DNA from 4 places in the Cohnella suwonensis genome. Region 1 is predicted to be linked to each of the others. Evidence: riboswitches for the same ligand, from Rfam matches in the RefSeq annotation. Region 1 holds a riboswitch; each other region holds the start of a gene.
What was found. A riboswitch is a leader RNA that binds a small molecule or an ion and turns the genes downstream of it on or off. The one in region 1 is predicted to bind cyclic di-GMP.
Positions count from the first base shown of each region.

Region 2: it holds a riboswitch for cyclic di-GMP, as region 1 does, so the genes downstream of both, ACFPPD_RS04990 (OmpL47-type beta-barrel domain-containing protein) here and ACFPPD_RS07085 (transglutaminase-like domain-containing protein) in region 1, are expected to answer to the same signal.
Region 3: it holds a riboswitch for cyclic di-GMP, as region 1 does, so the genes downstream of both, ACFPPD_RS11415 (DUF192 domain-containing protein) here and ACFPPD_RS07085 (transglutaminase-like domain-containing protein) in region 1, are expected to answer to the same signal.
Region 4: it holds a riboswitch for cyclic di-GMP, as region 1 does, so the genes downstream of both, ACFPPD_RS17135 (RHS repeat-associated core domain-containing protein) here and ACFPPD_RS07085 (transglutaminase-like domain-containing protein) in region 1, are expected to answer to the same signal.

Region 1 covers NZ_JBHSMH010000014.1:105-7,931, reverse strand. Annotated here, with positions in the region: gene ACFPPD_RS07095 (response regulator) at 1-865, shown strand, start outside; gene ACFPPD_RS07090 (collagen binding domain-containing protein) at 1,045-4,566, shown strand; cyclic di-GMP riboswitch class I at 4,622-4,705, shown strand; cyclic di-GMP riboswitch class I at 4,739-4,821, shown strand; gene ACFPPD_RS07085 (transglutaminase-like domain-containing protein) at 4,835-5,647, shown strand; gene ACFPPD_RS07080 (class D sortase) at 5,716-6,396, opposite strand; gene ACFPPD_RS07075 (ABC transporter ATP-binding protein) at 6,433-6,855, opposite strand; gene ACFPPD_RS07070 (hypothetical protein) at 6,996-7,796, shown strand.
Region 2 covers NZ_JBHSMH010000007.1:28,868-36,694, forward strand. Annotated here, with positions in the region: gene ACFPPD_RS04990 (OmpL47-type beta-barrel domain-containing protein) at 1-3,567, opposite strand, end outside; cyclic di-GMP riboswitch class I at 3,656-3,742, opposite strand; gene ACFPPD_RS04995 (hypothetical protein) at 3,975-5,111, opposite strand; gene ACFPPD_RS05000 (preATP grasp domain-containing protein) at 5,368-6,693, opposite strand; gene ACFPPD_RS05005 (type III PLP-dependent enzyme) at 6,743-7,827, opposite strand, start outside.
Region 3 covers NZ_JBHSMH010000030.1:99,865-107,691, forward strand. Annotated here, with positions in the region: gene ACFPPD_RS11410 (type IA DNA topoisomerase) at 1-2,140, shown strand, start outside; cyclic di-GMP riboswitch class I at 2,509-2,595, shown strand; gene ACFPPD_RS11415 (DUF192 domain-containing protein) at 2,678-3,055, shown strand; gene ACFPPD_RS11420 (Flp family type IVb pilin) at 3,151-3,357, shown strand; gene ACFPPD_RS11425 (A24 family peptidase) at 3,439-3,951, shown strand; gene ACFPPD_RS11430 (TadE/TadG family type IV pilus assembly protein) at 3,948-4,328, shown strand; gene ACFPPD_RS11435 (pilus assembly protein TadG-related protein) at 4,340-5,257, shown strand; gene cpaB (Flp pilus assembly protein CpaB) at 5,291-5,980, shown strand; gene ACFPPD_RS11445 (AAA family ATPase) at 6,047-6,901, shown strand; gene ACFPPD_RS11450 (CpaF family protein) at 6,914-7,827, shown strand, end outside.
Region 4 covers NZ_JBHSMH010000062.1:42,908-50,734, reverse strand. Annotated here, with positions in the region: gene ACFPPD_RS17135 (RHS repeat-associated core domain-containing protein) at 1-6,144, opposite strand, end outside; cyclic di-GMP riboswitch class I at 6,275-6,350, opposite strand; gene spoVT (stage V sporulation protein T) at 6,844-7,386, opposite strand; gene cbiQ (cobalt ECF transporter T component CbiQ) at 7,594-7,827, opposite strand, start outside.

The DNA.
Region 1 (7,827 bases):
GTTCGAGCTCAACGCGCTCGATTATTTGCTGAAGCCGGTTTATCCCGATAGACTGGCGCTTACGGTATCCAGGCTGGAGAAACAGATCGTTCCCGGAACGGTTGCCGCCGGATACGAAGCAAGCCAATCGTCCGTCAAAGCAGCCGTGCGGTGCTGTCCTTCGCTTGTCGTCGCGGACGGTCACGGAGAGGCGCTCTCTTGGAGAACGGCCAAGGCGAAGGAACTATTCGCCTACATGATCCATAAGCGCGGGCAACCGGTTCGCAAAGAGACGCTGCTCGAACTTCTATGGCCGGACGTGGACGAGAAGAAAGGCTACGCGCAAATGTACACGGCGATCTATCGGCTTCGCAAATCGTTCGAGCACTCAGGGCTCGGCATCGAGTTGGTCAACAGCGGAGACGGATATTTGCTGAAAGCGGACGGCGTGTCGGTCGACTCGTCGGAGTGGGAGAAGGAGTTACGCGCGATCGGGGAATTGGACGACGGAACCGAGGGACGCCACGCGCTCTCGTTCGCGGCGTATCCGGGCGACTACTTATCGGAGCACGATTATGGCTGGGCGGAAGGGGAACGCCAACGTCTGCGGAACTTGCGCTACCGGCACGGAATGGAATTATGCCGCTACTGGTCCGAAAGCGACCGGGGCAAGGAAGCCGCGGACGCGTACGAGAAGCTGCTCACGGAATTCCCTTACGCGGAGGAAATCTATGAGGCGTTGATCGATCTTTACGATAGGGAAGGTTTCGGCTCTTTGGCCATGCGACATTACGAGGAACTGGAAAACATGCTGCGGACGGAATTCGGCGAAGAACCGTCCGAGGCGGCGTTACAACTGTACGAGCGGCTTCGCGCCAAATCATAATGATCGGATAATCGGCACGGATCAAACCTCTTTGGCCTTCGAGTCAAAGGGGTTCTTTCGCATGTTCGGCGAATCGGCGCGAACTTGGTCAGATTTTGTATAGTTGGCAAATGTATGCTGTATATTGCGAAGCTGTGGGCTTCAAATCGGCTCAAGCAAGGATGGAGGAATTTTTTACGATGAAAAAGATTGGATTTTTCGTATTGGCTTTATTGCTGATGTGGCAGAGCGTCAGCAGTCTAGGGAAAGTCAACGCCGCTCCCGTGTCCATTCCGGACAACCTGATTACGTCCGTAACGCTCACCGGGCTCGATGCTCACGGCAATCCTTTGCCGGCGGCGACTGCGCTCGAGCAAGGTTCGGACGTGAAGTTGGATTTCGCGTGGGAGTTGCCGAACACTCCTGATTATGAGGCAGGAAGTACGTTTACCTTTAAGCTTCCGGATGAATTCACTTTATTCAACGATATCGGCAAAGATCCGGCTTCGCCGGCTTATCTGATCTTCGGAGGCGATAACGTCGGCACGTTCACCGTGGATAAGGCCACGCACGATGTCGTCATGACGTTTAACGATTACATGGAATCCCACGACGACGTCTCGGGAACTTTGACCGTACGAACTCAGTTCGACGAGTCGAAATTCACGGGCGGCACGACGCAGGAAATCACTTTCCCCATCAAGAGCGGACCGTTCAAAGCGATGGTTCTCTTCAAACCGAAAGTGAACCAGACGATCGATAAGAAAGGCGAGCCCGATGCGAAAAAAAACCCGACAAAAATCTTGTGGACGGTAGACGTCAACAAGAAGCTGGAGACGGTATCCGGCGCGTTCGTGTCAGATACATTCCCGGCGGGGCTGGAAATCAACCCGGCGACCTTGAAAGTGTACGACGCGGAAGTCCAGTTGGACGGTTCCGTCGTACCGGGCAGCGTAACCGCCGCTACCTACAATCCCGGCATAGCCGCGGACAACAAAAGCTTTAACCTTACGTTCGGTAGCTCCATCAACAAGGCTTATCGTATCGTCTTCGAGACGTCAATTACGGACGAGTCGAAGACGAGCTTCACGAACGAAGCGACGTTCGGGGGTTCGGGGCTGACGGCAGCGAAATCGTCCGCTACCGTTGCTGTATCGTACGGCACCCCGCTCGACAAGCGTTCTTCCGGGTATAGCTCCACGACCCAGACGGTTACATGGGAAGTCGATTATAACTTCAACCAGAAGACGATAACTCAAGCGAACGCGAAGGTGACGGATAGCTTCGACGATATTCATATGCTCGTGCCTGGATCGGTACAGGTCCGCGAAGTCACGTTCGATGCTTCCGGCAATCCGGTCGTCGGCGCGGCGTTAACGGAAGGGATGGCTGACGATTATACTTTATCGGCCGTAACCAATGATGCCGTGACTCATAAAAACACATTCGATATCCAATTCAACGCAGCGATAAGTTCTGCTTACCGAATCTCTTACCAGACGAAAGCGGTCGATCCCGTCTATGCGGACGGCACGGTCCATAATTCGGTATCCTCCGGCGGCTTTAGCAAGAATACGAGCCGGAATTTCCAACAAGTCGTATTGACTAAGTCCAACAACAGTCCCGATTACGTAAACAAAACCGTTCAATGGCAGCTGCACTTCAACGGCAATGATTTCGGGATGACAAGCGCGAAAATCACGGATACGTTCACGGAAAGCGGCATCGAGCTCGATCCGGCTTCCGTCGTCGTCAAGAAGAAGAGCGGCGCTACGCTCGCCGATCCCGCGGATTACACGTTAACTCCTCTTGGCGGAGATTACAAGAAAGGTTTCGAGATCGTATTCGCCGGCAACGTAACCGAGCAAATCGACATTACCTACAAAACGAAATTCAACAATGATTGGCTGACGTCCGGTTCGAACTTCGACAATCACGCCCATGCGGCTTGGTTGGAGGGAGTAACGCCTCACGAAGCGAATATATCGAACTCGTTCGTGCCGAACGCGGCAACGAAAAACAACGGCTCTAAATCCGGTTCGTACAACGCGACCAGCAAGACGATTACATGGACGGTAGGCGTCAACTATAATCTGAAGACGCTCGCGAATGCCGAGATGGTCGACGTACTGGAAGTCGGGCAAACGCTCGTAAGCGGTTCGGTTAAAGTGTACGGCATGAACATCGCGACGGGAGGAGGCACGTCGATAGGTTCGTTAGTAGACCCTTCCGAATATACGGTCAATGTAACAGGGCAGACATTAAGCGTCGAATTCAACAACGCGATTTCCTCTCCTTACTTCATCACGTTCGAAACGAATCTCGATAATCAAATTATCGGAACGACGGCTACGAATACGGCGAAGGTGAAGGACGGGGCGACCGACGTATCGAAAGATTTGACGGCATCCGTCACGATTCCTCAAGGCGGCATCTACGTCTCGAAGGACGGCGCGCAGGACGGCGAACTCATCCATTGGAAAGTGTTCATCAACAAAGGACAATCGACCGTAAGCAGCGCGAAAATCACTGATACGCCGACGGACAACCAAGTGTTGATCGACGATTCCTTCAAGCTTTACGCGACGAATGTCGCGGCAGATGGCACGTTAACGAAGGGCGCCGTCGTTCCGGCTTCGGAATACGCGCTGACGATTAACAGGGCAGCCGACGGTACGCAATCGTTCGTCTTGAGCTTTAACAATACGATTCATACCGCATATTTGCTGGAATACGACTCTTTGATCGCCGCCCTTAACAACGAAAACGTCGGTAACGCGGTCGAGTTTTCGGGCAACGGCGTTTCCACCGGAACGAAACAGACGGATAAGAACGTCAAAGTCGGCGTTTCTTCGGGTTCGGGCACGGGAAGCGGCGTGATAGGATCGCTGACGGTCACGAAAGTGGACCAAGCGGATCATGCCATCGTTCTGCCCGGGGCCACTTTTAAGCTCGAAAGACAAGTCGGCGCGACGCGAATCTTGATTAACACGTTGACGACTGACGCCAGCGGCGAAATCTTGTTCGATAAGCTTTTGTCGGGGCAGTATTACTTGAAGGAAACGGCGGCGCCCGCAGGGTACCAACTCGATGCGGCGGAGCATGCCGTCACCATCGACTCGACTCACCAATTCGTCACCTTGTCGTTGGAAAATACGAGAAACCCTGTCGTCCCGCCAGTAGTACCGCCGGTAATCCCGCCAGTCGTGCCACCGGTAGTGCCGCCAGTGGTTCCGCCAGTGGTTCCGCCAGTCGAGCCTCCGGTTGAACCGCCGGTCGAACCGCCGGTCGAACCTCCGGTTGAACCGCCGGTCAAGCCGCCGGTAAAACCGCCGGTCACGGATACGAAGAAGACACCGGAAGACAAGCCGACGACGGGTAAAGTCGAAGTGCCGGACGGAGGGAAACCCGTCGTCAAGGAAAAGCCGAAGAACGGTACCGTCACGGTCGATCCGAAAGGCAAATGGACATACACGCCGAAGAAGGGCTTCACCGGCAAAGACAAATTCGTCATCGCAGTGAAAGACAAGGACGGCAACGAGCAAGACACGTTCGTCGATATCGACGTGGACAAAGTGCCGCGCGGCGGCATAGACGGAGAAGGCGGCAAAACGCTGCCGAAGACCGGTGAAGCAAGCCCACTGCCTTTGCAGCTGGCGGGTCTCGCCCTTGTCATCGCCGGCGTCGGGTTCCTCTGGAAACGGCGCAAGCTGTCCAAATAAACAAAAACTAGTCTATTTTTCGCGAATCTAGTATAATCAAAACAAAGAAAGCCGAACACGATAACGGCAAACCTGTCGAAAGGCAGCGACGCAATGCTACAGGGCCTTCCCGATTTTCGGATGGCAGCCAGCTACCGAAATTCCGGGCTTTTTTTGCTTCATCGCACCGAATCCCCGATAACGGCAAACCTGTCGAAAGACAGCGACGCAAAGCTATAGGGCCTTCCCGCCTGAGGATGGCAGCCAGTTACCGAAAGGAGTTTTACCGTTGAAGAAAATAATTCCCTTATTGCTGGCGATCGCGCTGGCATTCTCAGCAGCTCCGGCGGCGTTGGCGGCCGAATCGATCGATGCTGCTTGGTTGGACGCTTCCGCCGCGAACAAAGGTACGGTCGGCATTACGCTCGGTTCCGACACGGATAAGTTAACGAAAGCGAAAGTCTCGAAAGACGGGCGTTCTTACACGTATACTGTATCGAAAGCCGATGCCGAACATCCGGTATGGCTTCCGCTTCAAATGGGGAACGGAACGTATACCGTCACGCTTCTGGAGAACGTCAAAGGAAACCAATATAAAGTGCTCCGCACCCAAAAGGTCGACGTGAAGCTCGACAATGCGACCGTCCCTTTCTTGAACGCGGTGCAGAACGTGAACTGGAAAAACGCGGAAGATGCGGTCGGTAAGGCGACGAAGCTCGTGAAGGGCGCGAAGACGAACGAGCAAAAGGCGAAAGCGATTCACGCCTTCTTGATCGGCGCCATTAAGTACGACAACGAACTCGCGAAGAGCGTTACCTCGGAATATATTCCGGATATCGACGGAACGCTGGCCTCGGGCAAGGCGATCTGTTACGGTTACGCTTCCTTGTACGCCGCGATGCTTCGCAGCCAAGGGATCCCGGCGAAGCTGGTCATGGGTACGACGAGTTACGTCAAAGGCTATCATGCGTGGAACGAAGTGTACTTGAACGGAAAATGGGTCGTCGTCGACGCTACGGTGGACGCAGGGCTGAAAAAAGCGGGCAAGCCGTTCAGTTTCGCGAAATCGGCTAAAGAGTACGCGGCCGAGAAAGTGTATTGAGAGGATAACGGAAAAAGCCGGACGCGAAGTACTCGCGTCCGGCTTTTTGCTCTTTCCGTCCTATCTTGCTAGCTAACCAGCTTCGCTTGCACGATCAGCCTGTGCGTCGGATTGACGAGCGGGTCGCACGTGATCAGCGTAAGCATCGCGAGATCCCCTTCGTTCTCCAGCACCGAGAGGTCGGTCGGCTCGACGACTTTGATACGGAATACGTCATATTCGTACGAACGGTCTCCGGCATCGATCCGAATGCGGTCGCCGACCTTGACTTCGTTCAAGCGGTTAAACAGCCGACCCTTCGTTCTCGCGCGATGGGCGGCGATCGCAGCGTTGCCCGGTTGGCCGATGGCGGCCGTCTCGGTCATATGGGCGGAGGCGTATTTCATGTTCGCCTTGGTGGCCCCTTCCAATATCGGCAGCTCGACGTCGATGCCCTCGATGGTCAGAACGCCGAGGGCGCCTTCCGTTTGTTTGTCTATGGCCGGGGGCGGCGACGGCACGGTCTCGTCCTCCGGCGGTTGCTGGCCGAGCAAGCCGGAAAGCCGCTCGTATTCGACGGCAAGCGGAGTAACCGGGGCACCTGCCGTCGATGTCGGACGTTCCAGCTTCCGAAGCAATTCATTTTGACGGTGGTCGTCGTACTTTTCCCGTAGATAAGGGTAAGAGAGCAGCGCGAGGCCGAGCAAGATGAGGGCATAGGGTGCTTTGCGCAGGATGGGATTTCCTCCGTTCGGGTTCGTTCGCCCCATTATACCCGTGCCGACTCGACAATTTCTATACCGGAGTTACACGGTCTCTGCGGCGGCTCGTCCGTCGGTTTCTTCCTTCTCTTTGGAACGCATCAGGTATCCGTCCTTCAGCGTTAACTTGCGATGGGCGACAGAAGCGACTTGTTCGTCGTGGGTAATGATGACGAACGTCATGCCGCGCTCTTTATTTAATCCGCGAATCGTATCGAGAAGCTGCCGTTCGTTGTCGCTGTCCAAGCTACCGGTCGGTTCGTCCACCAGCACGATGGGCGGGTTCAGCATGAGCGATCTCGCCACGGAGACGCGCTGCTGCTGTCCGCCGGACAGCTCGCCCGGGTAATGGTCCGCGAATTCGGCGATGCCGACTTGCTCCAACAGCTCCATGACGCGCGCTCCGCGCTTGGAGGCGGGCGTTCCGCGAAGGACGAGCGGAAGCTCCGCGTTCTCGTAGGCGGTCATGCCGGGGGGGGGGGGGACGGGCTATTCAGCAATCTCTCAGCGCATACTTAGCCTAAATTAAGCTTCGTCTCATCCGCGGTTCAGATTTCCGGTCCATAATGAGCGCGTAAGACCAATTCCTGCCAAGGAGGCAAACGAAGATGAAAAACAAGGCGAAAACTTTAGGCATAACGGCAGTACTGGCGCTGATGATCCCGATGTCCGCGTATGCGGCAACGATCACGGGCAACTCGGATCCTTCATCCGCGAGCAAAAGCGAAGCGGCGCAGACGCAAAATGGCGCAGCGGGTTGGGTGAAAGGAGGTTTCGGCCGGGGAGGCCAAGCGGTCGGGCAAGAAGTGCTCGACTTGCTGAAGCTGGATAAGGCGGCATACGAGGAGAAGGCAAAGGCGGGAGCGACGCTGGCGGAAATCGCCGAGCAGCAGGGAGTGACGAGGGAGCAATTGAAGGCGGCATTGACCGCGGCGTTCGATAAGCGCCAAGCGGAGCAGAAGAAGGAGTACGCCGACAACTTGGACAAGCTGATCGACGGCCAACTGCCCGCCGGGATGGATGGCAGGCACGGAGGCGGCAAATTCGGAGCGGCTCCGGATTTAACGTCGGCCGGACAACTGCTCGGATTGACTGTCGACGAGCTGAAGACGCAACTGGAGTCGGGCAAGTCGCTAGCTGATCTGGCCGCTTCCAAAGGCGTGGAAACGCAGAAGCTGATCGACGCGCAAGTGACGGCGATCAAGGCTTCCGTCCAGCAAAAGGTGACGGACGGCAAGTTGACGCAAGCGCAGGCGGACGAGCGGCTGAAGGACGTAGTAGCGATCGCCGAGAAAATCGTAAACGGCAAAGGCTTCGGCGAAGGCCGCCGGCACGGCGGGGACGGTAAACGTCCGGACGCCGCCAAGACGGAAGCGACGGAATCGGCGAGCACGGGAAGCGATTCCTGATCGAACGAATAGAACGAACACCCCCATGCGA
Region 2 (7,827 bases), on a different contig from region 1:
CCACACTAATTCAAAGTCGGAGACGGCTCCGATCGGAGATTCGCCGAACCGGCTGCTGTACGAATGAATCACGTAACTGTAGTCTCCGGCCGGCATGTTGACGTACGTGGCGGTCGTGCCGGTTACCGTGCTTTTCAACACCTTCTGCCCGTCTACCAATTGGTATACCCGATAAGCCGTCGCGAATGTTGCGGCGTTCCATTTCAACGTAATATCGTTCCCGTTCGCAACGGTTTTCGTTAAATTGCCCGGCGCCTGCATGATCGGCCAGTCCAGCGTGAATTGGAGCTCGCCGCCTTCAGGCGATTCGCCGAAACGGCTGCTGTAGGATCGCACCGCATAGCTGTAATCGCCTTCAGGCATATTGGTGAACGTTAGGGTCGTTCCGGTCTGCGTCTTCTGCAGCACTTCCGTGCCATCGACCACCTTATACAGGTTATAGCCCGAAGCATAGGTGACGGCATTCCACTTCAAGGTAATGTCATTGCCGTTCGAAATCGTCTTCGTAAAGCCGCCCGGCGCCTGCATGACCGGGAATACCAGAGTAAACGCAAGCTCGCTTCCCGCGGATTCGCCGAAACGATCGCTGTAAGAACGCACCACATAGGTGAATTCGCCGGCAGGATGATTGGTGATTGTGACCGTCGTCCCGGTCTGAGATTTCACCAACTTTTCCTGTCCGTCAACAAGTTGATATAGCTTGTATGCCGTTGCATAGGTCACGGCATTCCATTTCAAGATCAGGTCATTGCCGTTTGCAATGCTTTTCGTGAAATTGCCCGGCGCCTGCATGACCGTATTGACAAGCGTTAAGGTCAACGGGCTGCCTTCCGGCGATTCCCCGAAGCGGTTGCTTATGGCATGCACGATATAAGTGTGCTCGCCGGCCTTTACGTTCGTTTGCGTCGAGGTCAGCGTCGTAACCGAGTTCTTCAGCACCTTCTGACCGTCAACCACTTCATACACTTTATAAGAATTTGCATAAGCGACGGCCGTCCAAGTCAGCACGATATCGTTTCCGTTCAGAATTTTGTATGCAAAGCTACCCGGTGCGGCCACTATCGGAAAATCAAGCGCAAACGTGATTTCCGCGCCTTCCGGCGATTCGCCCAATATAGATGAAACGGAGTGAATCTCATATTGATATTGGCCTTCCGGTTGATTCGTATACGTCGCGGCCGTGCCGGTTACCGTGCTTTTCAACACTTTTTGACCGTCGACGAGTAGATAGATTTTATAGCTCGTAGCGTAAGGCACGGCTGTCCACTTTAAGAGGATGTCATTGCCGTTTGCGATGCTGTATGTCGGATTGGCCGGAGCCTGCATCGTCTGCCCATTAAGCGTCATCGTCAGTAGAGTCCCTTGCGGCGACTCTCCGAATCGGGTAGATACGGAATGGACTTCATACGTGTATTCGCCCGGCGACATACCCGTGTACGTGACGGTTAGGCCGGTTACCGTGCTTTTAAGAACCTTCTGACCATTAACGATCTGGTAAACTTTATAACTTGTCGCATAAGCGGAGGCATCCCAGGTCAGGGAAAAGTCCGTCGCGTTTTTAATCGTTTGGACCAGATTGGCCGGCGGCTCCATCGTCGGGTAAACCAGAGGGAAGGAAACTTGGCTGCCTTCCGGCGATTCGCCGAAACGAGTGGAGAAGGAATGGATTTCATACGCGTAATCGCCTTGCGGCTGATTGGCGTAAGTGACGGTCGTGCCGGTCACCGTGCTTTTCAACGACTTTTGTCCGTTAGCGATCAAATAGACCTTATAGCTCGTCGCGTTCGCAGTCGCTGCCCAATTCAGAACGATATCATTGCCGTTCGTCAACCGATATTGGGCATTTTCCGGTGCGGCCATAATAGTGGCCTCTATCGTCAATTTTACTTCGCTGCCTTCCGGAGATTCCCCGAAACGGCTGCTATAGGAATGCACCTCATAGGCGTATTCGCCGGCCGGCTGGTTGACGTAAGTCACTGTAGTTCCGGTTACCGTGCTTTTCAACGCTTTTTGACCGTCGATGACTTGATAGATTTTGTAGCTGTTCGCGTTAGCTGACGCCCCCCAGGTTAGGACGATGTCGTTGATGTTTTGCAGCTTGTACGCAAGATCGGGAGGAGGGGCCATGGTCACCGCACCTAACGCGAACGTAACTTGGGCGCCTTCCGGAGATTCGCCGAAACGGCTGCTGAAAGAATGCACCTCGTAGGTATAGTCGCCGGCCGGCTGGTTGACGTAGGTCACGGTTGCGGTAGTTACCGTGCTTTTCAATACTTTTTGACCGTCGACGACTTGATAGATTTTATAGCTGTTTGCGTTCGGGACAGTCCCCCAGGTCAAAACGACGTCGTTGATGTTTTGCAGCTTATAAGCGAAGTTGGCCGGCGCAGCCATGACCGTGGCCTCGATCGTGAACGTGACCGGAGTGCCTTCCGGCGATTCGCCGAAACGGTCGCTGTAAGCATTCACTTCATAGGTATAGTCTCCGGCCGGTTGGTTGGCGTAGGTCACGGTCGTGCCGGTTACCGTGCTCTTTAATATCTTCTGACCGTCGATGACTTGATAGATTTTATAGCTGTTCGCGTTCGCGGCGGTCGTCCAGGTCAGAACGACATCGTTGATATTTTGCAGCTTGTAGACGAGACTGGCAGGTGGCGCCATCGTCACAGTGCCCAGAGTGAACGTGACAGGGGCGCCTTCCGGCGATTCGCCGAAACGGTCGCTGTAAGAATAGATCTCATAGGCGTATTCGCCGGCTGGTTGATTGGTATAAATGACGGTTGTTCCGGTTACCGTGCTCTTTAGCGTTTTTTGCCCATCGACTACTTGATAGACTCTATAATTCGTAGCGTAGCTGACCGCATTCCATTTCAAGCTGACGTCGGTAACGTTCGAAATGATAACCGTGGCGTTACCGGGCGCCGTCATTGTCGGAATAATCAAGTCGACTTCAACGGGAGCGGAAAGCGGGGATTCCCCGAAGTTGGCGTTCTTTGCGGTAACCGCATACCGATAAGCTCCCGTCGGCGCATTGGAGACTGTATAGGTAAGCGCCGTTTGCGTTTTCACAAGCGTCGTCTGGCCATCGGGTTGAACTTGGTATAGATTGTAGCTTTGGGCATACGGGGAGGCCGTCCAGCTCAAGACGATGTCATTGCCGTTTTTGACCGTATACGACAACGTCGGCGCGGCCATGTCCGGATAAGCGATATTGACCGTAATCGGGGCGCATGGTCCCGACTCTCCATTCGGACCTAAGGTCGATACCACGTAAGTATACTGTCCTTCCGGCAGACTATTGATCGTGAAAGAGGTCGTGCTTGACGTGCCGCGGGCGATCAGCTGACCGTCGGTAATCTCATAAACTTTATAGCCGGTTGCACCAAAAACCGCGCTCCATGTCAACTTAACGTCGGTAGGCGTCAATGCTTGATAGCTGAGATTGCTTGGAGGCAGCATCGTGTTGTCCGTCTCTGCCGCGAAGCTGTTCCCGGCCGGGAGTAGAACCTGCACCAATAGGAGAAGCGAAACCAGGAAAGAAAGCTTTTTGGATATGCGTTTTTCCATGAGAACCCTGCCTTTCTTCTTGCGAATGGGATTTTGAGCAAAAAAAATAAACCTCGCCAAGGTTCATAGTAGAATCGCTATGATTCCTTGTGGCAACCGGCTGCCTTCCGCTCGGAAGCGGGTCAGGCCCTTGGCTTTGCGTCTCATGATTTCTCATGATTTGCCTTTTTCACTTGGTTGTTGCGACTTTGAATCTAAATTCATAATAAATTGTCGTATCCCGTTATGTGAATAGGCCATTTGTACCAGGTTAGGCAAAGCGGACTAAGCGTGCCCGCCGAATATAACTTTTCAACGTATGCCAAACAACCTCCATTTCCGCTTTTTCGGCGGATCTGGAGGTTGTTTTGATGTTGCGAAGGTGCGGCTATCCCGGAAAGGTCCCGGACAATTCCCGGCCGTACCCCTTATTTGGCGTTGATCCGCTGTTGAACCCGCGCGGGAGCGGTCGACTTGGCCTTGCCGCCGAGCAGCTTCAAGTAGGTCTTGTAGTGGGCCTTGGCGGCGTTCTTCTGTCCCAGCGTCCATTCCGCATCGGCGATATTGAGATAGGCCACCGTACGGCCGGGAACGAGCTTGATCACGTTAGCCAGAACCGGCACGGCTTCCTTGTTGCGACCGGCCAACGAGAGGTAATAGCCGTAATCGTTAAGCATGCCGACGTAAACGCCCAGACCGAGACGAGCTTCGAGATAGAGGCTGTCTTCCGCGCCGACGATGTCCGCCTTCGTTAACGTACCGTCCACGTAGCCCCAGGTTCCGAATGCGTCCGCGTACTGGGACAACCCGTAATCCAGGTATTCCACCGCTTTTTTGAAATCGACCTTCTGAATTTGATTCGCCTTCTGTTGGGCCAGCTTCAGCGCGGGCGCGGCAAGCGTATAATTTTGTTCATACGCGCTCGGGTAATAGGCTATTTCCGTCTCGTATTGCTCCACCAGCTTCTGGATGTCCTTCAGCTTCAATAGGCGCTCTTTCTCTTCGAAATATCGCTCGGAAGGATCGTCGTATTCATGGGAGATGACGTAGAACCGGTCGCCCGCCCATTCCAGTTCGACGAGGGACCGAAACGCGCTGTAGGGGGCTTCGGTCCAAATTTGAACCAAGTTGCCCGTCGTCGTGAATTCAAGCTTGGCCATGTTAAGGAACATATACCCTTCGTCGCTGCTTGCCGCCCGGTCCAGCAACCGGACATCCGACGCGTCCTTGTTCGATGCGATCAGCACGAGTTCGATCCACTCGTAATTGTAGACGAAGGCCATGAACTGCCTCTCGTAGCCTTGCGGGTTGTTGCCGAGATCCACCTCGTAGAAGGATTCCGGGACAATCGCCTCCGCGTCCTCCTCGTAAAGTTGTAGAGAATCGATGAGTAAATCCTTCAGCGACGGGTAAACCTTTGCGCCGTCCGCCAGCTCGCCCAGATTGACGGGCTCGATCTCTTCTGCATCGCCCCCTCCGCCTTCGGCCGCCGTCGCGAACTGCGCGCCGGCGAGGAAAAATATTGCGATCATCAGGGCAAGAATTCGCTTGCTCCAAATTGTCATGTTCATTCCGCCTTTTCGTCGTTCGAAAATCGCCTGCGCGAATTTTCTTTATCCCATCGTATCAATCGCGGCCGCATCTGGCAGTCACTTTTCCTCCGGTTCCGGTCACGTGACTGCTGTCATATAAACTTCTTCGCCAGAGAACAACCGGGGATTACGGGAATGGGACAGAGACGGTAAAGCTATACATGTAAACACGAATCAGGGCACCCCTTAAACGAGGGTGCCCTGATTCTGGTTCGATAGAAAGCCGTTTTTATGGCGCGATAGTGCGGCTTGACGGCTCCCGTCCCGCCTGCGCACGCCGGGGCAGCTCCCGCAGAACCTGCTCCAGTCTCATGCCGAGCCGTTCGACGAGTTCCCAATCGCGCCCGGCAATCAAGGCGAATATTCTTCCGGCGTACATGCCGTCGCTCTCTTCCTTCGCCAAGGGAAGCGTTCCGGACGTGTAAACGAGAACCCCTTCCCTGTTCTCGGGACGATAAAGCAATCCCTCGCGGTCTAAGACGGCGCATAGCTCTTCATAATCCAGCCGTTCCCCGGACGCGAATCGAAAATACCGGGAGAACACGCGAGTATCCTCCCCGAGCACCCTCTCGAGAAACGAGACATAAGTGGACAAGGTAAACCGGCCGTTGATCTCGACGATCGGGATGATCGTCCCGTCGGCCGTCACGATGGAGTCCACCCCCGCCACGCCCGTATAGCCGATGCCGTGCAAATACCGGCCGATATCCTCCCCGTACTCGCGGTATCGACGCAGCATTTCTTCTCCGAGATCGGCCGGCATTTGCGAGCCGATATAGACCGTTTCCCTCAGCAGCTGCCGCTTGATCGAGAAGACGTCGACCAGGCCGTCCGGCGCGATGTAGATCTGGTAATTGATGTCCGCCTGCTTGTCATGCCACCCTTCCACTAACCAGCGCGCCGATTCGGGCCGCGCCTTGGCCGAGCGGGTCAGCCTGGCGAGAACGGGCGACAGCTTGCTCTCGTCCTCTACAATATAGAGCCCCTTGCCCGAAGCGCCGTACGGTTCCTTGACGATCACCTTGGAATATTTCGGCAGGAGCTCCCGGAACGTCTCGCGCACTTCTTCGGCAGTCCCGCATACGCGGCCTTCGCATACGGGATACCCAAGCTCTTCGGCCATTCTCCGGTTGAAAATTTTATCGTTGATCAAAGCGTGAACGGCGGAGGAAGCGGACTCCATCCGCAGACCGCAGCGGTTCGCGATCTCTTCTTCGAGGGGAGTAACCGCGTAAGGGACGAATATGACATCCTCCTCCGCTTCCGCCAATTCGCTTAGCGCTCCAAGCAATTCCGTGTCCCGCAGCGCTAGCTCGGCGATCGGCGTCCGCGGATCTGCGCCGGAAGGGACGAGAATCCGGGGAATATCGAAGCCCCAGCTTTCAAGTCTGCTCAAATAATAAGGGTCCGGCCTCTCCCGAAGCACAAGAACATCCTGCTTGCGGCACAGCAGCAGGTTCATCTCTTCCGCCCGCCCGACGACCCGGTCCTCCGCCCGGTCCGTGACCCCGGCCGGAGCCGGATGCCAGAACTTCTCCGCTCCGATATTGAGCATCCAGACGATGACCCCACGTTCCCGTTCCTCCGTCAGGCGAGCGATCAAATTAAACGGTGCGCGCATAATCGTCGCGGAAGGCCGGATTCGCCGCCGGCATCCGCTGCCCGCGCATCGCGTCCTCCGTTTTCCCCCTCTCTCTCAGAAGATGTGCCTCCCCTTCCCATACGAGCACCTCCGCCGGAAGCGCATGGCTGAGGAACATCGTCGGGCTGTGGGTCAGTCCGTAAGCGCCCGATTTCGACACGACGACGATATCTTCCGGCTCTACGTCCGCCGAGAGCCCGACCCTCTGGCCGATCACGTCCGTAGGCGTACAGAGACAGCCCACGACATTCGTTTCCACCGCTGGCCCGCCTTCTTTGCCCAGCACGTGCATCGGAAAATTGTTGCGTACGTATCGTCCGAGAAAGGCGGATGCGGCATGATGGTTGGAGCCTCCGTCGCAGACGACGAATTTGGCGCCCTTGCACTCTTTCACATACAGCGCTTTCGTCAAGAAAACGCCCGATTCCGCCATGAGGAAGCGCCCGCTTTCCACGCCGATCCGGGTTCCCGCCAGCCTTGCGCCGTATTCCTCCCATAGCTCCAAGATGCCTTCCCGCAGCCGGTCCGTATCGAGCGCCGTTTCGCCGGCGAAATAAGGAACGCCGAAGCCGCCCCCCAAATCGAGAAATTGAAGGCCGAAGCCGTGCCTTTCGGATAGCTCCAACGCCAGGTTGATCGTATCCCTCATGCCGCGGACGATGACGTCGGCATCGAGAATTTGCGAGCCCGTAAAGACGTGCAGGCCGATCAACGCTACGCCGGGCATGGCGGAAATAGCCGCAATCGCTTCGTCGATGCCGGTCTGGTCGATGCCGAACGGGGTCGGCACGCCGGCCATCTTTAATCCCGCGCCCTGCATGCCGGAATTCGGGTGAATTCTGACCGCTATTCTCGCCGTCTCTCCGCGAGCAAGCGCCAGCTCGCCGGCCAGCGCGGCTTCCGCGACCGATTCGACATTGATGCTGTAGATGCCGTGATCCAGTGCGGCCTCAAGCTCGGCTCGCGTCTTGCCCGGGCTCGTGAAGACGATGTCCCGGGGCCGGAAACCCGCGCTCAAGGCGATATGGAGCTCGCCGAGCGAAGCGA
Region 3 (7,827 bases), on a different contig from region 1:
GTTCGGCGACTTGCCGATCATCCCTGATCAGTTCAAGTTGCTGCCGAACCCGAATACGAAGGATCAACTGAAGGTCATCGAAGAGCTGGCGGCCCGAAGCGGCGAGCTCGTTAACGCGTGCGATGCCGGGCGCGAGGGGCAGCATATTTTCTCCCTCATCGTCAGGCACTTGTCGCTGAAGCAACCGGTGAAGCGGCTATGGATATCCGACCTTACGGCGGAGACGATTCGCAAAGGCTTCGATCAGCTGAAGGACAATACGGAATACGACAACCTGACTCAAGCGGCCAGGGCGCGAAGCGAAGCGGACTGGCTGATCGGCATGAACGGCTCGCGCGCGTTCACGACGAAGCACAACGAATTGCTGTCCGTCGGGCGCGTCCAGACGCCGGTGCTCGCGCTTATTTACGACAGGCAGAAGCAGATCGAAGCGTTCGATTCGCTGAAGTTTTACGACATTACCGGGATCTTCGCTCAAGGGGACGCCGCGCCGTATAAGGGCATCTGGCAAGGGGACAGGCTGACCGATCCGGAGAAGGCGGAAGCGATCGCGAACAAGGTCCGGGGCAAGACGGGAGCGATCGCGAGCTACGAGGTCAAGGATACGAAGGAGTATCCGTTCAAGCTATACGACCTGACGTTGTTGCAGCGGGAAGCGAACGGCAAGTTCAGCTTCTCGGCGAAGAAGACGCTCGACGTCGCGCAGGCGCTGTACGAGAAACACAAGGTCATCTCTTATCCGCGGACGAACTCGAACTACGTTAACGAGCAGAACATCCCGGAGATGCACAAGATTCTGGACGCGATGAGAAGCTCTCCGGATTATGGGGACTTCGTGCAGGGCGCTAACAAGCGGTTCGTTCACGTGAACAACAAGAACGTGTGCAACCCGGCCAAGGTCGAGGATCACCACGCGATCATGCCGACGATGAAGAAGCCGCAGGGGCTTTCCCCGGACGAGCGCAAGCTGTACGACCTGATCGCCAAGCGGTTCCTTTCTCACTTCTATCCGGCGGCGGAGTATAAAGTACATACCGTTCTCACCGAGGTGGAAAAGGAAACGTTCAAGACGACGGTGAAGCAATTGCTATCGCTCGGGTGGAAGGTCATTTACGCCGCGGATGCGCCGTCGTCCAAGCCGTCTTCGTCCGGCTCTTCCAAGGACGGCGGCAAGGACAAGGAAGACGGAGCGGGATCGGCGGAAGACGAGACGCTGGAGACGGACGCGCATTTCGAGATCGATCCGGCCGGGTCGGTCGTCTGTTCCGACGTCGAAGTGAAAGAGAAGGAAACGCAGCCGCCGAAGCACTATACGGAAGGCACGCTCCTGAAGGCGATGGAAAGCGCGGGCAAGCAGATCGAGGACGAGGAGCTTCGCGACGCGATGAAGGATTCCGGACTCGGTACGCCGGCGACGCGGGCGGCGACGATCGAACGGCTGAAGAACGTCGGTTACGTCGACATGCAAGGCAAGAAGATCATGATCACGCCGAAGGGACGGACGGCGATCGAGCTCATCCGCGGAGCGGGCGTCGAGCTGCTCACGTCGCCGGAGATGACGGGCCAATGGGAGCGCAGGCTGACGGAAATTTCGCGCGGACAAGCGTCGGCCGACACGTTCATGGGCAACGTCAAAAGGTTTACGAGGTTGATCATCGACAAGGTTAGCGTTCAACGGCCGGCGGCGAGGAACGCGTTCGCGAAGCCCGAGCCGTCCGCGAAAGGCGGCAAAGGCAAGGAGGGGGCGGACGACCGGAAGAAGGCTCGGGAGTCCTCCAAGGCGGCAGCCGCCAAGTCATCCGCCGCGACGCCCGGCAAGAACGCCAAAGCGGCAGCCGCCAAGCCGGAAGCGGCGGGCGGACAGCCCGGCACGATCGGCGTATGCCCGCGTCCAGGGTGCGGCGGCCATATTTTCATGGGACGCAAGGGATACGGTTGCAGCCATTATAAGACGGGGTGCGGCTTCGTCATCTGGAAAGAGAGCTTCGACCGGACGTTAACCGACGCGATGGTCAAGGCGCTCGTCGAGAAAGGAAAGACGGGCAAATTGAAATTCAAGACTCCCGAAGGCGAAGCTTACGAGGGTATCATCGTGCTGAAAAAGGCGGAAACGGGCGAGCTTTCGCTCGAGCGAATTTGACTTTCGCCGAATACGCGACAAAAAGACTAGTCCCGATGCCGGGGACTAGCCTTTTTTACATGGCGCGCATCATGGTTCGCAAGATGCAGGTAAGCGCTTCCAGAACTAATCGTGGTTTATTCTTCCATTCGACTCGCGCATGAAGGAAAAAGTCGAACGCCGAGCGGTTCAAGAGCATTGCGACTTATTGGAGATTGATCTATTAGCCTATTAAGTTATCGGCACTCGTTCATTCGGACTAGATAAGATCCGTGCCGTTCGGCATGACGCAATATTCAGAAAATTGAGGAATTAGATGGATTCAAGGAACTTCGTTTCGCCGCTTATGATTAGACACATCGAACCAGCGAACGACACGCTCCGCTGAATCTCGATAAAGGCAAAGCCGACGAAAGTCGGCGACGCAAAGCTATAGGGGCTAAAACGCGAGAGCGTGATGCCAGCCAGCTGCCGAAAGATGAAGGGGAGTTTCTTTAATGAACCCTCCTTTCGGGAAAAGGTGGGTTATTTTGCGTATGGAGGGGGGATTTCAGTCGAATGAAGCTGATCATTCAAGAGAGCGGACAGCTCGTCGGCCATCGAATCGCGGAGGCGTATTCCTTCCCGCGGCGATTCAGAGGGCTTATGCTGACGGGTTCGCTATCGGAAGGGTCCGGCTTGCACATTCGACCGTGCCGGGGAGTGCATTCTTTTTTCATGAAGTATCCGATCGATGTCCTTCATCTGGACGAAGAGGATCGCATCGTCGGTATTCAGCTGCGGCTGGATCCCGGCAAGCTTGGAACGGCTTTCCGGGGGACGCGCTCCGTCGTGGAGCTCCCGGCGGGAACGCTCGAACGTGCATGCGTCAGGCTAGGACAGAAGGCAGTGTTTCAAGCAAACACGCCTCTGGCGTCCCAGGCGACGACAGAGTAGCTTTGCGGAGGTTATTCAGAGAGGGATAAGCGTGAAACTTATGAATTCTGAATAACGAGAAAGCCATTAAACCCACTATTAGGAGGAAATTAAAAATGATGAACAAATTCAAACAACTGGTGAAAGACGAGCAAGGTCAAGGGATGACGGAGTACGGCTTGGTGCTTGGCCTAATCGCGGTAGCGGTCGTAGCGGCTTTGATCGCTCTGCGCGGACACATTATCGCCTTGTTCGATAACGCGGAAGATACGGTCGGCGACGCCAAAACCCAAATGACGTCGACGACAACGACGACCCCGTAAGCGGCTGCGTCTGCGGATGCCCGGAAGGCCATACGTCGAGAACGTATGGCCTTCTTTAATCCCCGAAACGGAGGAACCGTCGTGTGGGCCAATGCAATTCTGTTAATGGCGATAATCGCGTGCGTCGTAACCGATCTCAGGAACAGGAAAATTTATAACGCCGTCGTTTTCCCGGCGCTCGCGGCTGGAATCGGCATACATGCTTTCGCGGACGGCTGGGCGGGTATCGCATTCTCGTCGCTCGGCTTCGCGCTCGGCTTGGGGATCCTTCTTATTCCTTATATGCTCGGCGGAATGGGCGCGGGAGACGTGAAACTTCTGGCGCTCGTCGGAACGCTTAAGGGGGCCGCGTTCGTCGCGGCGACGTCCGTGTACATGGCGTTGATCGGCGGATTGATCGCGCTGGGCATCGTCCTGTTCAAGAACGGCTTCCGAGACCGGATCCGATTCGTCGGTTACGTGTTGCTGTGTCTAAGGCTCAGGGTTAAGCCCGCCATCCATGGAGTTTGGACTTCGGGAGCGTATCCTTACGGCGTCGCCATCGCGGGCGGATCCGCCGTATGCTTGTGGTTGAGAGGATGGGGAGCGGGATGATCAAGGAACAGAAAGGGCAGTCGCTCGTCGAATTCGCCCTGCTGCTCCCGCTATTGCTGCTGCTAATCTGCGGGGTCGTCGATATCGGACGGCTCATGTTCGCTTACGCCAGCTTGAATATGACGACGCAGGAAGCGGTTAGGCTGGGGGGACTCGGCAAGGGGGACGCGGAAATCGCGGACTACGCCAAAAATCATCTTCGCGTGGGAGACGCCTCCGACTTAGAGGTGACGATCACGCCGGGACAGGCGACCAGAAAAAACGGAGACGATATTACCGTCAAATTAACTTATTCCTTGCCGCTGATTACGCCATTAATGACGGAAATCATCCCGGCTCCGGTACTGTCCGCGAATTCGACGATCCGGGTGGAATAGGAGGGGGCAGAATGTTGCGGAAGGCCAAGAAGCTCTTACGGGAACAACAGGGCAGCTCGATCGTATTGATGGGGATGTCCCTGCTGTTGCTCTTGACCGTCGCGGGACTCGTCGTCGACGGAGGCACGATGTATGCCGCCAAGAGTCACCTGCAGAAGGTTGCCAATGCGGCGGCGCTATCGGGAGCGCAGGAATTAACGGGTCAGCAAGCAACCGTAGAACAGGTAATCGACGACATATTGAACAAGCACCATGAACGGGACAGCTTGGCCGAATCGAACATTGAAATGAAATCGAACGTCCGCGTCAGCTTGCATAAGCAAATTCCGCTTAGTTTCAGCCGACTGTTCGGCAAGAAAAGCGTATCGGTGGACGTCCAAGCGTCGGCACGGATTTTGCCGCTGGCGGCAGCGGCGGGCGCGGCTCCTCTCGGCATCGACGAGTCCATTCCTCTCGAATACAACAAACCTTACAAGCTTAAGGTTGATAGCTCCGGCGTCGATACCGGCTACTTCGGCATCTTGGCGTTAGGCGGTCCCGGCGCCAATACATACGAAAGCAACTTGAAATACGGCTACCAGGACGAAATCGAGATCGGAGACGTTATCGATACGCAGACGGGGAACATCGCGGGCAAGACGAGGGACGGCGTGCAGCTTCGCATCGACTCGGACCCTTATCCGCCGGGCGACTACTCGCATCGGGATTCTCCCCGAGTGATCCTCATTCCGGTATACAAGCCGTATGACTACGGAGACGGACAACTCAAGCAAATCAAAGTGACCGGGTTCGCTTACTTCTATATCTCGGAGCCGATGTCCAGCAAGGACACTTCGATTACCGGCATGTTCATCGAGAGAACCGCGACCGGTTATACGAAGCCCGGCACGGTGGACAAAGGCGCGTTCGGGATCAAGCTGGTCGAGTAGCCCAACATTTACCCTGAGGACAGGTGACATCCGATGAGATCGAAATTGATATTAATAGCCGCGCTCCTGATGGGAGTCGCGACGACGCTATTATTTTTCAATTACATGAAGCAGTACAAGGAAGCGCCGGCGGACGACACGGAGTTCGTCAACGTCGTGGCGGTCAAGCAAGACGTCAGGGAAAACACGAAGCTGTCTTCCGGGATGCTCGAGATCATTCAAGTGCCGATGTCCGGGGCGCACGCGCATGCGCTCACGAGCCCGACGGAAGCCGACGGCAAGGTGACGGCTTCCAATCTCGTCGCAGGGGAGGTACTGCTGGCCAATCATCTGAAGGATCAAAAGGAAGAAGCTCAATTCGTCTCCAAGAAGGTGCGAAGCGGCTATCGCGCGGTATCGATCGGCGTGAACATCGTCCAATCGGTATCGAACCTGATCGAACCGGGCGATTACGTCGACGTCGTGTTCACGAAGAAGGAGAAAATCACCGAGCAAGTCGTATCGACGGAGCTGCTGAAGAACGTGCACGTACTCGCGATCGGCAGACGGATGGTCGAAGCGGAGGCCGATACGCCTTACGAGGAATATGCCCAAGTGACGCTGGAGCTTCAGCCCGCGGACGGAGTGAAGATCATCAATGCGGACGAGGACGGGGACGGCATGATCAGCCTCATGCTGAACAGCCGGATCGTGCAGGAGGACAAGGTCAAGGCGGCGCAATAATCGGCGAAGCCGCTTAGCGGCGAACGGCGAACGGCAAGCGGGAATCGGTTACGGGAGGAACGGGCAATGGGCAAAGGGGACACGAGGAACGAAGACCAGCCGGGCGGCAAGCGGGGCGAGATGATCGTCGTCTGCAGCGCCAAGGGAGGCATCGGGCGCACCGTCATGGCGGTCAACCTGGCGGTCGCCCTGACGAAGAAGAACATTCAAATCGGATTGCTGGACGGCAGCTTCCAGTTCGGAGACGTCGCGCTTGCGCTGGATCTCCATCCTACGTTTACGATTAAGGATATCGCGGAAAACATCGAGTCGATGGATCGGTATACGCTGGCCGGGTTTCTTATTCAACATAGCAGCGGAGTGAAGGTGCTTGCCGCGCCGGAGCGGCCCGAATACGCAGACTTGGTTACTCCGGCTCTCATCGACCGCGCATGCGATCTTCTGCTCTCGCATCATGATTATTTGATCGTCGATACGGGCGCCGGATTGCAGGAGAAGACGCTCCAATTCATCGAGAAGGCGGATCAAATCTTCGTGCTGACGACGCTGGAGATGACGGCGATCAAGAACACGAAGCTCATGCTGGAGACGCTGGAAGTGCTGGGCTACAAGGATAAGGTGCAGCTCATCATCAATCGGTCAACGATGGATAGCGTGATCAAGGCGCCTGACGTGCCGGATATCCTAGGGGTCGAATCGACGATCTATGTCCCTAACGATTTTCACCTCGTCTCGCAATCGCTTAACATAGGCATTCCCTTCGTCATGAACCAAGCGAAGACGGAGACGGCGAAGGCGATATTCAAAATGGCGGAGCAGCTTATTTCCCGACGGGAAATTTCTTTGTTTCAGCCGAAGCAAGCGTCGTTCATTCAACAGCTGTTCCACAAAACGTCTAAAAATATCACCTCGATCTTCTGAGGAGGCCATCCGATGAGTTTGCTGGATAAAGTACAAGCCAAAGCCGTTCAGGCGACGCCGGACAACGAGCAGGAGCAAGCCGTCGATCGGGCGCAGCAGCCGTCGGCGAACAAGAAGGATTTGTTGTCGACGTTCCGGCAAATTCGAGGCACGGATCCGCGCCCGAAGGATCAGACCGCCCACATTTCAAAGCATCAGGAACTAAAGAACAAGCTGCACAAGCAAGTGCTGAACGATCTCATGGACGATGACGTGGAGAGCATTCTGCCCAAGATCGACGCGATGGCCGTCGAGCTTATCATGGAGGATGAATCGTTCCGGGGCAAGGTCGACCGCAAGAAGGTCGTGGACGAGCTCATTCACGATCTGACCGGATTCGGTCCGATCAATCCGCTTTTACTTGACCCGGACATCACCGAGGTCATGGTGAACGGCCCGAACCAGGTGTACGTCGAGCGCGGCGGCAAAATCGAGCTGAGCTACGTGCAATTCCGGGACGACGAGCACGTGATGCACATTATCGAGAAGATCGTCTCCCCGATCGGCAGAAGGGTGGACGAGAGTAGCCCGATGGTCGATGCCCGCCTTCCCGACGGGTCCCGCGTGAATGTCATTATCCCGCCGCTCGCGCTGGGCGGGCCTACGATTACGATCCGTAAGTTTTCGAAGGATCCGTATACGATCGACAACTTGATCGATTTCGGCACGGTGACCCGCGATATGGCGATTTTCCTGGAAGCCTGCGTGAAAGCAAGGTTAAACATCTTCGTGAGCGGCGGTACCGGCTCCGGCAAGACGACGACGCTGAACGTGCTGAGCTCCTTCATTCCGAGCGACGAGCGGATCGTGACGATCGAGGACGCCGCGGAGCTGCAGCTCGGACAGGATCACGTCGTGTCGCTGGAGTCCCGGCCGTCGAACATCGA
Region 4 (7,827 bases), on a different contig from region 1:
CGGCGGCAGGTTGACTTCGCCGTTGACGATGTTATCGACAGCAGCGAGGAGATGCTCGATTTTGCCGGTCTCGAACAGCGAATCGATCTCTAGATCCGATCCGTTCAACTTGCTCAGCTTCTTATACAGCCCCAGCTTCTTGCCGTTGCCGTTCTCCAGCGCTTTCATCCAGCCTTGGCCGTTCCCTTTGCCGTTGCCATTGCCGCAGCCATCGGCTGCGTTCGACTCTTTGTCCTTGCCGTTACCATTGCCGTTACCGTTACCATTGCCATTTCCATTTCCGTTTCCATTTCCATTCCCACCGCTATTACCATTTCCGTTGCCGTCACTGTTCCCGCCACCATTGCCGTTGCCATTCCCGCCGCCATTGCCGTTCGCAGCTAGGAAATCCATGCTCGTGGAGGCAATCTTCACGCCGTCGATCGACGCATCCTTCTTGCCGTTACCGTTGCCGTTATCTTTGTCATGGCCGTAGGCATTGCCGTTATTGCCCTTGTCCGTGCAAGGATCATCATTCCCCGGCTCGGAAGGCTCTTCCGCTTGTTCAGGCACCTTCATGCCGAACGAGGCAAGCACCATCTCGACGAGCTCGTCCGACGTTATGACCTTGTTCTTGTCCTCCGCCACGCCCTGAATCGTCGTCTTGCGGACGGTCCGGTTGCCCGCGCCGTCGTACTCGTACTGCATGACGTCGCCTTCCGGCGTCTCGACGCGGATCAACTGCTCGCGATCATTATAAGCGTAGCCGGACTTGTCCTGATGATCTTGCATCCCGGTAATAAAATCGCGAGCGTTATACGTATAGCTGCTAGCGTGCAGTCCCGTGCCGCTCGCATCCGCCGTCTGCTGCGTGCCGACAAGGTGTCCCGGTTGATACCCGATCGATGTGACCGTGCCGTTCGGATACTTGATGCCCGTCACGTAGCCATCCGCGTCGTACTCGTACGTATACGTATGCCCGTTCGAATCCGTGTAGCTCGTCGGACGTCCTGCGGCATCGTTCACGACTTCGGTTCTCTTACCGTTCGTCGTCTCCGCAGACAGCTCGCCGTTCTCGTTATATTCGTACCCGACGGTGTCTCCGTTCGGATAGACGACGCCCTTGAGCTGGTTGTTCTCGTAGTACGCGTAGGTTACCGTCCCATCGGCGTTCGACTTCGACAGCACGTTCCCCGCCTTGTCGTACGTATAGGCCACCCATGTGCCGTCGCTATAATCCTCCCGAGTCTTGCGATCCATGAAGTCGTAGCGATAAGTCGTCGTCAAGCCGCCCGGTTTTCTCTCGAGCACGACGTTGCCATTAGGATCGTATTGATATTCGAAAACATCCTGTCCGCTCTCCGGTCTGACGACGACCTTCTGCAGACGGCGGCCGAGCGCGTCGTAATCGTAAGAAGTCAGCTGCGTGTTGCCATCCTGCTGGCTCGTCCGGTTCAGCTCCGAGTCGTACGTATAATGCGTGTTCGCCTGCGGCTCGACGACAGCCGTCAAGCTGTCTCGCTTATCGTAGTCATAGCTGACGGCACCGTACACCGGACGGACTTCCTCCAGCTTGTTCCCGGCGGCATCGTACTGATAAGAGAATACGCCGGCGTTCGGGGTCGTCTTGGACGTAACCCGCCCGGCCGCATCATAGTCGTACTGCGTCGCTTCTCCCAGTCGGTTGAATTCCGTATCCGTGCGGCCATCCAAGTCCAGGTTGAAACGTTGAATCTGCCCAAGCGCGTCTTTCTCGGTAAGCTTGTTCCCGCGATAATCGTACGTCCATTCCGTATCGCGCCCAAGCGGACGGCGCTCCGCCGTCATGAACCCTGTCTTGCTATATTCGTACTTCGCGTAATGGCCGACCGGGTCGGTCTCCATCGTCTGCTGCCCCTCGGCGTCGTACGCGTACGTCGTCGTATGGCCGTTGCCGTCCACGGAGGCGATCATGAAACCGCGCGGATCGTAGCGATACGCGTTAACGATCTGTTCGCTGGATAGGGCCGGGCTCTCGTAATGCGTTTCTTGCACTATAGCCCCGACACTGTCGAAAATAGACCGGACAACATTGCCGTTCGGATCCTGCGTCACGACGGCATTGCCCGCGCCATTGAAGACGCTGCGCGTAACGGCGCTAATATTCCCCGAGTTAAGCTGTGTCGTGCCTTCCCTGTACTGAATCGTCTCCGTCGTCACGCCCGCGAGGTCGTGGCGATACTCGGTAATGTTGCCGAGGCTATCGATGGACAGCAACACGTTGCCGGCCGTGTCGTAGACCGTCTGCGACTGGCCGCCGTCCGGCGCCGTAACCTTCGCTTGGCGACCCAAGGCGTCATAGAAATACCCCGTCACGCGGTCTCCGGAAGCCCCGCTTCCGCCGTCGTTGCGATCGATCGATTGCGTCAGTCGGCCGTGCTTATCGTAGGCGTTAATCGTAACAAGCCCCGAAGACGATACGCTCCGCGCGAGATCCCCTTGCGGCGTATAGCTGTAGGTCGTCGTCGCCCATTCGCTGCCGTTCAACTGGCGGCGCTCCTCGCGCACGTTGCCCCACGCATCGTTCGTATACTCAAACTTCTGGACGGCCCCGGAGAGATCGACCGCCTCGGTCCGCTCCGTCATGCGTCCGTACGCATCCAGCTTGGACGCGACGACTTGCCCTTCTTCGTTCACCGAACGCTCGTTCCCGCCAAAAGCGTTATACTCGAACGTCGACACGTCTCCCGCTTCGGAGACGGTACGTACAAGTTGCCCCGCGGCATCGTAAGAATCCTTGCGCGAATATACGGCGGCCACTCCGCTTGCATCCACGGCCGGGGTCAAAGTCTCGACGGTGCGCCCCGAATAGCGGTATTCCGTCTTGTTCCCTTTACCGTCCGTCGAACTGAGCATGCGGCCCAGCTTGTCGTACGTATATTGCTGACTCTGAAGAATCTCGTTGCCTTCATACCACGCGTCGTCCTCACCCGTCTTCAGCAACGCCCCGTTCCATTGCGGAATCGGCCCGCCTACGGAGGCATCCGTCACTTGTCCATTGCCGTCGTAGACGTAGCGCATCCATGACCCGTTCGGGCGTTTCTCTTCGACGAGGCGTCTGGCGCTGTCGTACCGGCTCTCGGTCACCGCGATTTTCTCCGTCATGTCGCCGGAAGTCGCCGTTACATTACCCGGGAACACCGACTTGACGAACTGCTTCTGCTGAACGACCCGATCCCACGCGTCGTAGACGTATTCGACCCGTCCGCCGTCCGCGGCGATGACCGCCTTCTGCCGTCCCGTTGCATCGTATTCGATTGTTGTCGTCAAGTTGTCCGGCGACACGACTGTCTTAACCGGTTGCCCGGCTTTGTTGAACCATGTCTCGGTCGTCTCGCCCCGCGAGTCGGTACGCTTTACGACAAGCCCGCGGCTGTCGTACTCGAATGTTTCCTCCCGCTGGCCTGCCGTACCTTCCTCGAGAGGCACCATCACCTGCGACAAAACATTCCCTGCGCCGTCTACTTTATATGTCGTCTTCGTTAACCCATCCGATTGCTCGATCAGGTTCCCGCCATCGTCGTATTGATAGTTTTGAACGATCGATTGAGTTGCATCGTTCTTGTCCGTCTGAGTGGCCTTCGTCGTTCGACCCCAAGCGTCATACTCGAAGTCTTCGACCAGGCCCGTCGGACTTTCGCGGTGCTTCAAATTACCGATGCCATCAAACGTTTGCGTCACCACCGTTTTGTCCGCTGTGCCGGCATCCGTCGTGATGGTCCGCTGGTTGCCGTTCTGATCGTTCACGTACGTATTGCGGGAGCCGTCCGAAGTGACGAAACCGTTCACGTCATACGTATAGGTGAAAACGTTGCCTTCGGCATCGGTGCGTTTGGAAAGCTGCCCCAAGCTGTCGTACTCTTCAACCGTTACGATTTGCGCATCGTCATTCACTCCGGCCGGGTCGACCGCCTGCTGCGTCGTCGTGCGCTTCAGGATTTTGCGGAAGGCTTTCTCCAGATCGTACTTCACGTCATAGTCGAGCGGCCCCGTCTCTTCGATCAGGTCTTGGTCCTCGTCGTAAACGTAATGCATGATGCGCCCGGACGGGCTCTGCTCCGCGATCACGTTGTCGGCGTCGTTGTAGCGGTATCTTGTGGTACGGTTCAGCGGATCCGTCATGCGGATCAGATTGTTCCCGCTGTAGGCGTACGTCGTGGTCGCCTGCTGCGGTCCATCCGCGGTCTGCACCGTTTCCGTCATCTCCGTCGGATGCATAGCGGCATCCCAAGACAACTTATAGCTACGTCCCGGCTGACCGACCGTCGCAGTGTTCGAATCGTAGTCGGCGCTCAGGAATTCTTCCGTATTGTCTTGGGTGCGCGTCAAGCTCATGCGGGTGACGCGGTTCTGATGGTCATACGACCAGACGGTCGTGACGGATTTCGGCGTTTCTCCCTCGATTGCAGGATCGTTCGTACCATTATCGATGACTTTGACGATCCGGTGCAGCAGTTTGTCGTAGACGAAACGGGTCATTTTACCGAGTTCGGGTTGTGCCGGAACGGGCGAAGGCGCACGGTAACCGATCATCATGCCGTCTTGGTCGTAGAGAAAGAAAAATTTGCGTTTGTTGCCGCCGACCTCATTGCCGAGCCCATCGACGTCCGCAATGACAGTGGATTTGAGGTCACCTGTATCCGGCGCGTAGTTAAAGTAAGCGATCGCGCCCTGTTTGTGATCCCATACTTCCGTAATGCGATTATCCGTTCCGTACGGGGTCGAAACTTCATCCCACCGGAAAGAGAGCTGCGTCGTATAGCGATCCTGAATCAGCCAGAAGCGGCCGTCGTTATGGAAACGGTAGCGCAGTTGATTCGGCCACTCCAGAATGAAGGCATCTCTATCGTCCGAGCTGGAATCTGGGTCGAACCTCAAGTTCGGATAATGCTGCTGCTGCCCGTTGGCATAGGTAACGTAATCTTTATCGCCGACCTTCTTAAACCAATACAACGTCCCGTCGAACCCTTGCCATGTGATGTTGTCGTCATCCCATTTGGTTAGGCGAGAGTCCAGGCTGAAGCTCCAACCGTACCCGAGCTTCCCATTGATCCGGTTCTGGTGGTTGTACGTCAAATAAAAGTTCAAATCGGTGCCCGCCTGCTGCTGCATGAACCCGTCGAACTTCTCGGTTCCATTACCGGTGGCGAGGTTGATGCGCACGTCCTGCCCGGAGACGACACCGTCCGCGTGCGGCACGTTGTCCGCGTCGCCTGTGCCCGAGACGTACGGGTACGCTGGCAGCGTGACGGACGTAACATGGTTCGCTGCGTCCGTTGCGGTAATCGTCAGCGTCTCCCCGTCGCTTGGCTGGAAGGAAACCGCGTCGCGCAGCGGTTGTTTGCTAGTCCAGGTTTTCGAAACGTTAGCTGCACCCGAAACAGTCAGCTTGGACAACCCGCCGACGAAATCGTGCGCTTCCACGGCAAGACGGCCTCCGCCGAGCGGATGGATGCCGACGATGTCCGGCGCGGTCCGGTCGAGCACGACCAATTGCTTCTCCGAATCGTAGCTCGGAGCGGTCAGCTGCGTCTCCGTCGGATCGTCGCCAGGTTTGGCCGGCGGCTTCACGAACGTAACTTCCGGTGCATCCGCCGATAGCTCCCAGAAATAATAGCCATCTGGGAGAGCTTTCCCTGTATCGTCAACCGCTTTCCATACATATGTATTCGTACCGTTGACGTCAACCCGATCGTTGACCAACGTATAGGTCTTCTTCTGAGCCACGTCTTCCAGCTTCACTTTGACCGTGTAGCCCGAAGGCGGAGCTCCCTGCGGGTCACCGTATTGGGCTTTCTGGGCGGCAATCCACTTCTGAAGCGTGTCGTTCCACGAGAACGTCATTTTCTCGTCCTCGTCCGTCAAATAAGCCGGCGTGTCGGCTGCCTTCAAGTTCGGTCCGCCTGAACCTGAGCGTATCGGTCCGACGTCCGGATGCGCTTCGAGCACCTTGTCGCCGGTAAACGTGTAATATTGGGGCGTTTCCGTTATGTCAGGCCCGTCGACCCAAGCTTCGCCGCCCGAGCCTGCGGTCAAGTCGGCAAACGCGTCGCCCAGCCTGTTCGCCGCGTCCGCCCATACGGCGGCCGGAGCCAATCCAAACAGCAAAGATACGATGATTGCCAAAGCTAAACTGCGGACACTGCGCCTACTTTTCCTCATTCTCTTACACACCTCTACCTTTTGATATTCGAAAAAAGAAAAAAGCCGCTACGCCTAAGCGTGCGGCAACGTAAATGATCGATGCGGCTGCAACTTCGGCGGTCTGGCGATCCAACGTGGGACCCATGACTTTGCGCCCCCACCTTGCGGTGGGTTTGCCTTTATCGGTGTTTCTTATGTTCCTGATTATACCAGAAATGTGCGACTTGGGAATCGTATTTTGCAAATTATTGTAGAATCGTGCCATTTATTCGGGATGAACGTCCTGTGCTCATGGTCGCAAAACAGATCGCTAGTGGCGGTGACGAACGTGCGTGTAATGGATCGATTATAACTAGTCGGCAACGGCGTCACCCTGTAATGTGCCCGCGCATCGTCACTTCGCTTCGGGTGATTCTCGCTTGAATAAAGCGCATCAGCTAGTGATCTGGGGGAACGCTATTTCGGCGAATCGCGCAAACGTCCGTCCCTCGTCAGATAAGTTGATGTCATCGCTTTATCAGCAGGCCGGCCGACAGCGTCGCCGCGCAAAAAAGACCCGAGCCCCGCATCCGTTCGATGCGTCCAATAGCCCGGGTCTTGCGAGTGCGCGCGATACTTCCGCAAAGCTTCTTCAGCGTCCGGAGGGCGCCGAGGACTTCTTCCCGCAGCCGTCAGGCCGCGTTACTGCTCCATTTGCTTCGCGAGGAACCCCGCGGCCGTCTCGACCATCTTGCTCTCCATCTCGCCCATGGTCACTTGATCGTCCTTGCTGAGGAGGACGACGGTGCCGATCGGGTCGCCGCCGGCGACGATCGGGGCGACGACGAAGGCGCCGATCGTCTCGTTCCCGTCCTTCAGCACCTCGTAATTGCCCGTGCCGGACTCCAGCACGATTTTGCGATTCTCCATGCAGTTCTCCAAGACGTTCCCGATCGCCTTGTCGAGGTACTCCTTCTTCGAAGCGCCGGCCACGGCGATGAAGGTGTCTCGATCGGATATCATGGCGATATGCCCCGTGCTCTCGGAAAGGGATTCCGCGTACTCCTTGGCGAAATCGCCCAATTCCCCGATCGGGGAATACTTTTTGAGGATGACTTCGCCATCGCGGTCCACGAAAATTTCTAACGGATCGCCCTCCCGGATCCGGAGCGTGCGACGAATTTCCTTTGGAATAACGACCCTGCCTAGGTCATCGATACGGCGTACAATCCCGGTTGCTTTCATGCTCGTGTTGCCCCACTTTCATTGGTGTATTCGCACAGCGGCCGCCGGCTTCGAATGACTTGCCGGCCTTTATGACGAACGTTAGTACAATCGGAAAAAGGTGACATTGAACCGTAGATGTAGTATTCAACCTCTCCCATTTTCTTATGCGCTCGCCCACCGCTGGAGAAAACGCCCAATTGCAACCGCTTTACCCCGCGTCGCGCTTTAGGAAGGCGGCATCCCCTTCGTCTGGCGCGGCTTGCTCTCCGCTGCTTCCGCGCCCCCGCCCATGCGGACGAGCTTCCAGATCAGCTGCGCCGCTTCCTTCACCGAACGGGGACGGTAGCCCTCCGCGCCGCTCAGCATCCGGAAAGGGCGCGCCAACCGAGGCAGATGCAGCGACGCCTGCTCGATCAGCGCGTCGTCGAAGAGCAGCTCCGTCGTCCCGCTCGCGAGCAG